Regions from separate parts of the Marinobacter sp. BSs20148 genome, predicted to be linked through region 3. Evidence: predicted binding sites of a transcription regulator. Region 3 holds the regulator's gene; each other region holds the start of a gene.

Region 1 (2,269 bases), 1.6 Mb from region 3:
GGCAACAATTAATAGCTTTTTGGCGCTGGGCTTTCCGACTTCTGACGTTTCAGAGTCTGAACCTTTAGAGTCTGACCTTTTAGAGCCTGGCATAGCCGGCCTCACATTTAGTGCTTGCCAGCGCACTGCATCAACAGTGCGCTGGCAAGCTAACAGTCTTACAGTAGTTCGTCGCTAGCTTCTGCAGGCGCCACTGCAGCAGCTTTTCCTGCATTTTTCCCTGCATTCTTTCCTGCGTCTTTCCCCGCATCTTTCCCTGCATCTTTTGCCGCGTCTTTTTTCTCTGGTTTGGGCATCAGCTTGTCGCGCACTTTGGTTTCAATTTCTTTCGCCATTTCCAGGTTTTCTTCCAGAAATTTGCAAGCATTGGCTTTGCCTTGGCCAATTTTATCACCGTTGTAGGCGTACCAGGCGCCAGCCTTATCTACAAAGCCTTCCTTTACACCCATGTCCACCACTTCGGCCATGCGGTAAATGCCCTTGCCGTACAAAATCTGGAATTCGGCCTGGCGGAACGGCGGTGCCACTTTGTTTTTAACCACTTTCACCCGGGTTTCGTTACCGGTGACTTCGTCGCCGTCTTTCACTGCGCCAATGCGACGGATATCCAGACGCACAGAGGCATAGAATTTCAACGCGTTGCCGCCGGTAGTGGTTTCGGGGCTGCCGAACATCACACCTATTTTCATGCGGATCTGGTTGATGAAAATCAGCAGGACGTTGGCATTCTTGACGTTGCCATTCAGTTTGCGCAGAGCCTGTGACATCAGGCGGGCCTGAAGACCAACATGAGAGTCACCCATTTCGCCTTCAATTTCAGCTTTTGGCGTCAATGCGGCAACGGAGTCCACAATGATGACATCCACCGCGTTGGAGCGCACCAGCATGTCGCAGATTTCTAACGCCTGCTCACCGGTATCGGGCTGGGAAACCAGCAACTCATCAACGTTCACGCCCAGCTTTTCAGCATATTGAGGATCAAGGGCGTGCTCAGCATCAACAAAAGCACACGTCTTGCCCTGCTTCTGGGCTTCGGCAATAACCTGCAAAGTCAGCGTAGTTTTACCAGAGCTTTCAGGGCCGTAGATTTCACAAACCCGGCCATAAGGCAGGCCACCAATGCCAAGAGCAACGTCCAGACCAAGAGAACCGGTAGAGACGGACGGGATTGCCTCACGGGGGTGGTCGCCCATCTTCATGATGGCGCCTTTACCAAACTGGCGTTCAATCTGGGTCAGAGCGGCGGATAAAGCTTTCTTGCGGTTGTCATCCATAGGTACGAACCTTCTTCAAAATGGTACGTTAGAATAATAGGCTGATAAGGTGCGCCGGTAATATGATGCGCCAAACTAAACTTGGGAACTGGTTGCCCCGGAAAATCACTGTATATTTAACCAGCATTAAACCACATTAGACAAAGCAGACCAACCCTTGTGTGGGGGATTTTTTAACCATTGCGGGTCAGATATCACTCGATAAGAAACGGCGCACACTTTCAATCGCAAAGATCACAGCCTGGCGCCGCACCTGGTCGCGATCGCCGTCAAAATGCTTCAAACCGGTGCTGATATTTTCAGCGCTGCCCCAGGCGAACCACACCGCTCCTACCGGCTTGGCGTCGCTGCCACCGCCCGGTCCGGCAACGCCGCTTATTGAAATGGCGACGCTTGCACCCGACGCTCGCAGCGCTCCGGCGACCATCTGCCGCACCACCGGCTCGCTCACCGCGCCGTGTTCCGCCAGCGTCTGCTCACTGACACCCAGCAACGCGTGTTTAGCGTGGTTGCTGTAGGTAACCAGCCCACCCGTGACATAAGCCGAAGATCCAGCTTGGTCGGTCATGGCCTTTGCCACCCAGCCGCCGGTGCAGCTTTCTGCAGTCACCAGCATGGCGCCGGCGCGGGTTAATACACTGCCCAGTTCTACCGCCTGCTGGCGGATGTCTTCATCAGTGATCTCGGGCATGGTGACCTCATTGATAATCAACGTTTCATCCTGCGGTGTAATTTTCTACAATCCACCGCCCGTTCCTCAAAACAGCCATCGCGGATGTCCCATGCCAGCAGCGCACACCGAAAGTCCAAAAATCACGCCCATGATGCAGCAATACCTGAAAATAAAGGGCCAGCATCCCAACGAGCTGGTGTTCTACCGCATGGGGGATTTTTACGAGCTGTTTTATGACGACGCCAAAAAAGCCTCGGAACTGATGGATATCACCCTGACCGCCCGCGGCCAATCGGGGGGCAATCCAATTCCCATGGCGGGC
Region 2 (2,269 bases), 1.6 Mb from region 3:
GATGGCGTAGTGCGATCACCTTCAGAATTTTCAATAACCCTGACCTTGCCACCGTCCATAACGGCGATGCAAGAGTTGGTTGTGCCTAAGTCAATACCGATAATTCTGCTCATTGAGTCACTCCAAATCTTTCTGAATGCTGGGGCCGGAGGATCACTCCGAACTGTTCTGGTTAAAAGCTATATTGGCGCTTTAAGCTATTTTTCAAGCCTGCTCATCAATTTTTGGTGCATCTTGGGGCTTGGCCACCATCACCATGGCTGGGCGCACAACCCTGCCATTCAACAAATAGCCTTTCTGCATAACCGCAACCACGCTGTTTGGCTCAGCGTTGGGCGCTGGCACCATAGACATCGCCTCATGGTATTGCGGATCAAACGGTTCGCCGACAGGATTCAGGCGCTCAACGTTAAACTTCTTGAGGCCAGACAGGAACATATCGAGGGTAAGCTCTACGCCTTGGCGAATGGACGCCACCAAGTCGCCAGAAGATTCATGGCCTTCGGTGCTTTCAACCGCTTTTTCCAGACTGTCTACCACCGGCAACAGTTCCTTAACGAACTTTTCTACCGCAAATTTGTGGGCTTTTTCGACGTCGTTCTCGGCGCGACGGCGTACGTTCTGCATTTCTGCATGCGAACGCAGCACCTGCTCTTGAAACTCCTGGACCTGCGCCTGCAGTGCTTCAAGGTCGGCGGATGGCGAGCTTTCTGGCTCTCCCTCGGCTGCTTCTACGTTTTCTTCTGCGGCTTTATCTACGGCTTGTTGCAGCTCATCTGCAAATTGCTCGTTGCGTTCTTCGTCAGTGCTCATGACTACTCCTGGTGAATAAAATACGGCCGGTATGACCACGGCCTACTCTTTATATCCGGATAACCGCCATAACGGCCGGAACAAAGTATTTGCAAGTCGATATGGGGCCCCGCGACGCAGTTTCAACCGATGCGCGATGCATTTTGCAACAAAGTTGACACCACAGAGTTTGCAACAACACAAAAGCCTGTATATATTTACAGTCACTGTATGAAAAAACAGTATCCAGACATCGAGCGGAGGTTTCGGCATGCTCACACAGCTAACGGTTTCCAATTACGCCATCGCGGAACGGGTGGAACTGCACTTCCATAAAGGCATGACCGCCCTTACCGGGGAAACCGGTGCCGGCAAATCAATTGTGCTGGACGCACTTGGCCTTGCCATGGGAGGACGCGCAGACGCCGGCGCTGTGCGTTATGGTGCGAAGCGGGCTGACATTACCGCCACCTTCGATATTTCAACTATTACGGCTGCGCGCAGCTGGCTGGAACAGCAAGAGCTGGACGATCATAACGACTGCATTTTACGCCGCGCCATCAGCCGCGACGGCCGATCCCGCGCCTACATCAACGGCCAACCCTGTCCGCTAAGCCACCTGAAAGAACTGGGTGGCCTGCTAATGGACATTCACAGCCAGCACCAACATCAATCCTTACTGCGCAAGGATACCCACCGCACCTTACTGGATGAATACGCCGGGGCCGATGAACTAGCAGGGCAAACCCGCCAAGCCTGGAGTAGGTGGAGTAAAACCCGTCAAAAAATGGTCGAGCGCCAAAACAACGCCGATGAAACTGAAGCCCGACTGCAACTGTTGCGCTATCAAGTAGAAGAGCTGGATCGCCTGGATCTGCAAGAGCTAGAGCAGCAGCAGCTGGAACAGCAACAACAGGAGTTAAGCCAAGCTGATACCATTTTGCACCATAGCAATCAGGCGGCTTTACTGTGTTCGGAAGACGACACCAGCGCTGCCGCACTGGTACGCCAGGTGCTTCAGCAACTTGGGCAGCTGCCAACGGAAATTCCAGCGCTGGCCGACACTCTGCAAATGCTGAGCGAAGCGCAGATACAAATCAGCGAAGCCGGCGACAATCTGCGCCGCTTTGTTGATGATTACGAAGCCGACCCGCAGCACCTTGCAGAAATAGAAGATCGCTTGAGTGCGATTTATCAGATGGCGCGCAAGCATCGCATCATGCCCGAACAATTGTTCGAGCTGCACCAGCGGCTGAACGGCGAGCTGGCTGATCTGGACGGCGGCGCAGACAGTCTGGAGCAGCTTCAGGCCGAATTGGACGAGCAGCTACTGGAATACAACGCGCTGGCCGATGAACTGACACAGTTGCGCCGGCACGTGGCGGTAAATCTGGACGTCCGCGTAGCAGCAGAATTGGCTCAACTGAGCATGCCTAATGTGCAGTTTGTAACGCAACTGGCCGACAACCGTGACGAG
Region 3 (2,269 bases):
ATTATTGCCATCACTGCAGCCGTTGGCGCAGACCGCTCGCTGTCATCGGTTCAAGCCAGCCTAAGCGCAATAAAGCAATTTTCAGCCGATGTGGAAGCAAGACACAGCGAGTGGTAAAACATCCCCGCGTACACTTTCCCGTTGGCGAACATAAAGGTTTGGATCATGTCACCATCGTTTTTTGAAATTATTCAACTCAGCAATGGCGACTACGCTTTGCGCCGCGTTGACGACGACGGCGCGCCATTGGTGCGTATCAGTTTTTCCGAAGAAGCCAAAGACATGATGGACGACCGCCAGATGCAAGTGGCCAAAGCCATGATTGCGGCAGGCATTGACGCAGCGGGCGATAGCGCCCAGGACTTGGACGAGGATAGCACCGACAGCGGCAGCGACGCTGAGTGGTTTGATGCGCCCCACAGCCCGACGCTGCACTAATGCTAACGTAGAAATCTGGTAGCGCTGGCGCACTACTCTTTACTAACGCTGACGCAAAACGACGCCGTGGCTATTGCCCGCGGCGGATGCCGCCTGAAGTGCCTCGAAACACGCTTTGTTCAGTTTTTCAGTCCACAACACCACCGCATGACATGTGCCCACGCTGAGCGCCCGCTCCGCCAACTTGAGCGCCGGATGCTCGGCGCTGGAACGCAAAACCAGCAGCTCACCCGCAATAATGCCGTGCATTTTTTGCCATTTGCTGACCAGCTCTTGAGGTGGGTCAATCCATGCCAGCCAGCGCTTTTCCTGGTTCAGCTGGGTCAGCATTGGCAGTAACAGCTGAAAATTTTCCACCTGGCCTTGGGGCAAGATAATTTCAGTGACGTTACCAACCGACACCGGGGCTGGCAGGGGTTGAACTCGCAGAGGCCGCGCCTGCTCTGCCACTCGCGCTGCGATCTGTTGCTGATATGCAAGATTGCCGTTAAAGCTCAGTTGTTCCATGATTCCCTGCCCTTCTTTGTGTCGGTTTACTATCGCTACGGATCAGTGCAGGTCTGAGCGGCGGATAACGCCAACGCCCAACCCTTCAATGAACAGTTCCTGCTCGGTCAGATCCACTTCAATCGGTGCGAAGTCGTCGTTTTCCGCCACCAGATACACTTTGTTACCTTCTTTACGAAAGCGCTTCACGGTCACTTCATCACCTACCCTGGCCACCACAATCTGGCCGTTGTGCACGTCCTGAGTGCTGTGCACTGCCAGCAAGTCACCGTCTAGAATGCCGATATTCTTCATGCTCATACCACGCACTCGCAGCAGGTAATCCGCCGCCGGCGAAAAAAAACCGGGCTTTAACGTGCAGTGGTCTTCCACGTGTTCCTGAGCCAAAATCGGGCTACCGGCTGCCACTTGGCCAATCACCGGCAAACCCAGATCCTGCTCGCTTTCTGGCAGGCGAATACCACGGCTGGCGCCGGGCACCATTTCAATAGCGCCTTTGCGTGCCAAAGCCCGCAAATGCTCTTCTGCCGCATTGGCGGAGCGAAAACCCAGCTCAGCTGCAATTTCGGCGCGGGTGGGCGGATACCCGGTTTCATCCAGGTAGCGGCGGACAATATCCAGCACTTGGGACTGCCTGGCAGTGAGTTTCATATTCGGGGTCCGCTGCGTCATAAAATACCCTGTTTGTTTATACAGTGGTTTGACTATATACAGTGTTTTATCCAGTGTAAACCCTGTTTATGGCATTTTCCCCACTTGCTCGATTACCAGACTTAGGCACCTGATATGCTATGGTGATTCTGTCGTTACAGGCCGCGCTTGCAGCGCTGAAAACTGATTTAAGGATGTAATAATGACGCAAAAGAACGTCTGCAAAGCACCCTCAGTAACCCACACTGCCAGCGGAGCAGAGCGCCGGGTTGGTGTAGAAATCGAGCTTTCGGGTTTAAGCTATAAAGCGCTGGTGCACGAAGTCGCCAATCTGCTGAACGGCCCGCCGCAAACGCGGTCGCGCTACGTAACCGCAATAGACACGGCACTGGGCGAGTTCGTGATCGAACTGGATTCTGATCTCATTAAAGAGCTGGACCTGACCGGAGCCGACGTGCCGGAAAGCCTGCACGAGTTTGGTGGGCAGGCTATGGACGTAATCGACGCCGCGGCCGAGCGTATCGTGCCGCTGGAAATTGTCGGGCCGCCCATCGGTTTTTCCCAGGTGGAAGAGGTTGAGCGGCTGGTCAAAGAACTGCGGCAACTTGGCGCACTGGGCAGCCGCGATTCCATTTATTATGCCTTCGGACTGCAACTGAACCCGGAACTGCCA

The links. Region 3 encodes LexA, which represses DNA repair genes until DNA is damaged. Its sites were predicted from a motif close to CTGTNTNNNNANACAG; they were not measured.
Region 1: a site for LexA is predicted at 1,383-1,398, ahead of recA (recombinase RecA). Genes of this name have one in related genera too.
Region 2: a site for LexA is predicted at 1,001-1,016, ahead of recN (DNA repair protein RecN). Genes of this name have one in related genera too.

The regions. Positions count from the first base shown of each region.
Region 1 is NC_018268.1:2,704,552-2,706,820, forward strand. It holds gene MRBBS_RS12260 (flavodoxin family protein) at 1-93, opposite strand, end outside; gene recA (recombinase RecA) at 159-1,274, opposite strand; gene MRBBS_RS12270 (nicotinamide-nucleotide amidohydrolase family protein) at 1,462-1,965, opposite strand; gene mutS (DNA mismatch repair protein MutS) at 2,057-2,269, shown strand, end outside.
Region 2 is NC_018268.1:3,516,675-3,518,943, forward strand. It holds gene dnaK (molecular chaperone DnaK) at 1-113, opposite strand, end outside; gene grpE (nucleotide exchange factor GrpE) at 205-813, opposite strand; gene recN (DNA repair protein RecN) at 1,064-2,269, shown strand, end outside.
Region 3 is NC_018268.1:1,054,831-1,057,099, reverse strand. It holds gene MRBBS_RS04700 (DUF6586 family protein) at 1-117, shown strand, start outside; gene MRBBS_RS04695 (hypothetical protein) at 166-438, shown strand; gene MRBBS_RS04690 (cell division inhibitor SulA) at 481-945, opposite strand; gene lexA (transcriptional repressor LexA) at 988-1,596, opposite strand; gene MRBBS_RS04680 (amidoligase family protein) at 1,799-2,269, shown strand, end outside.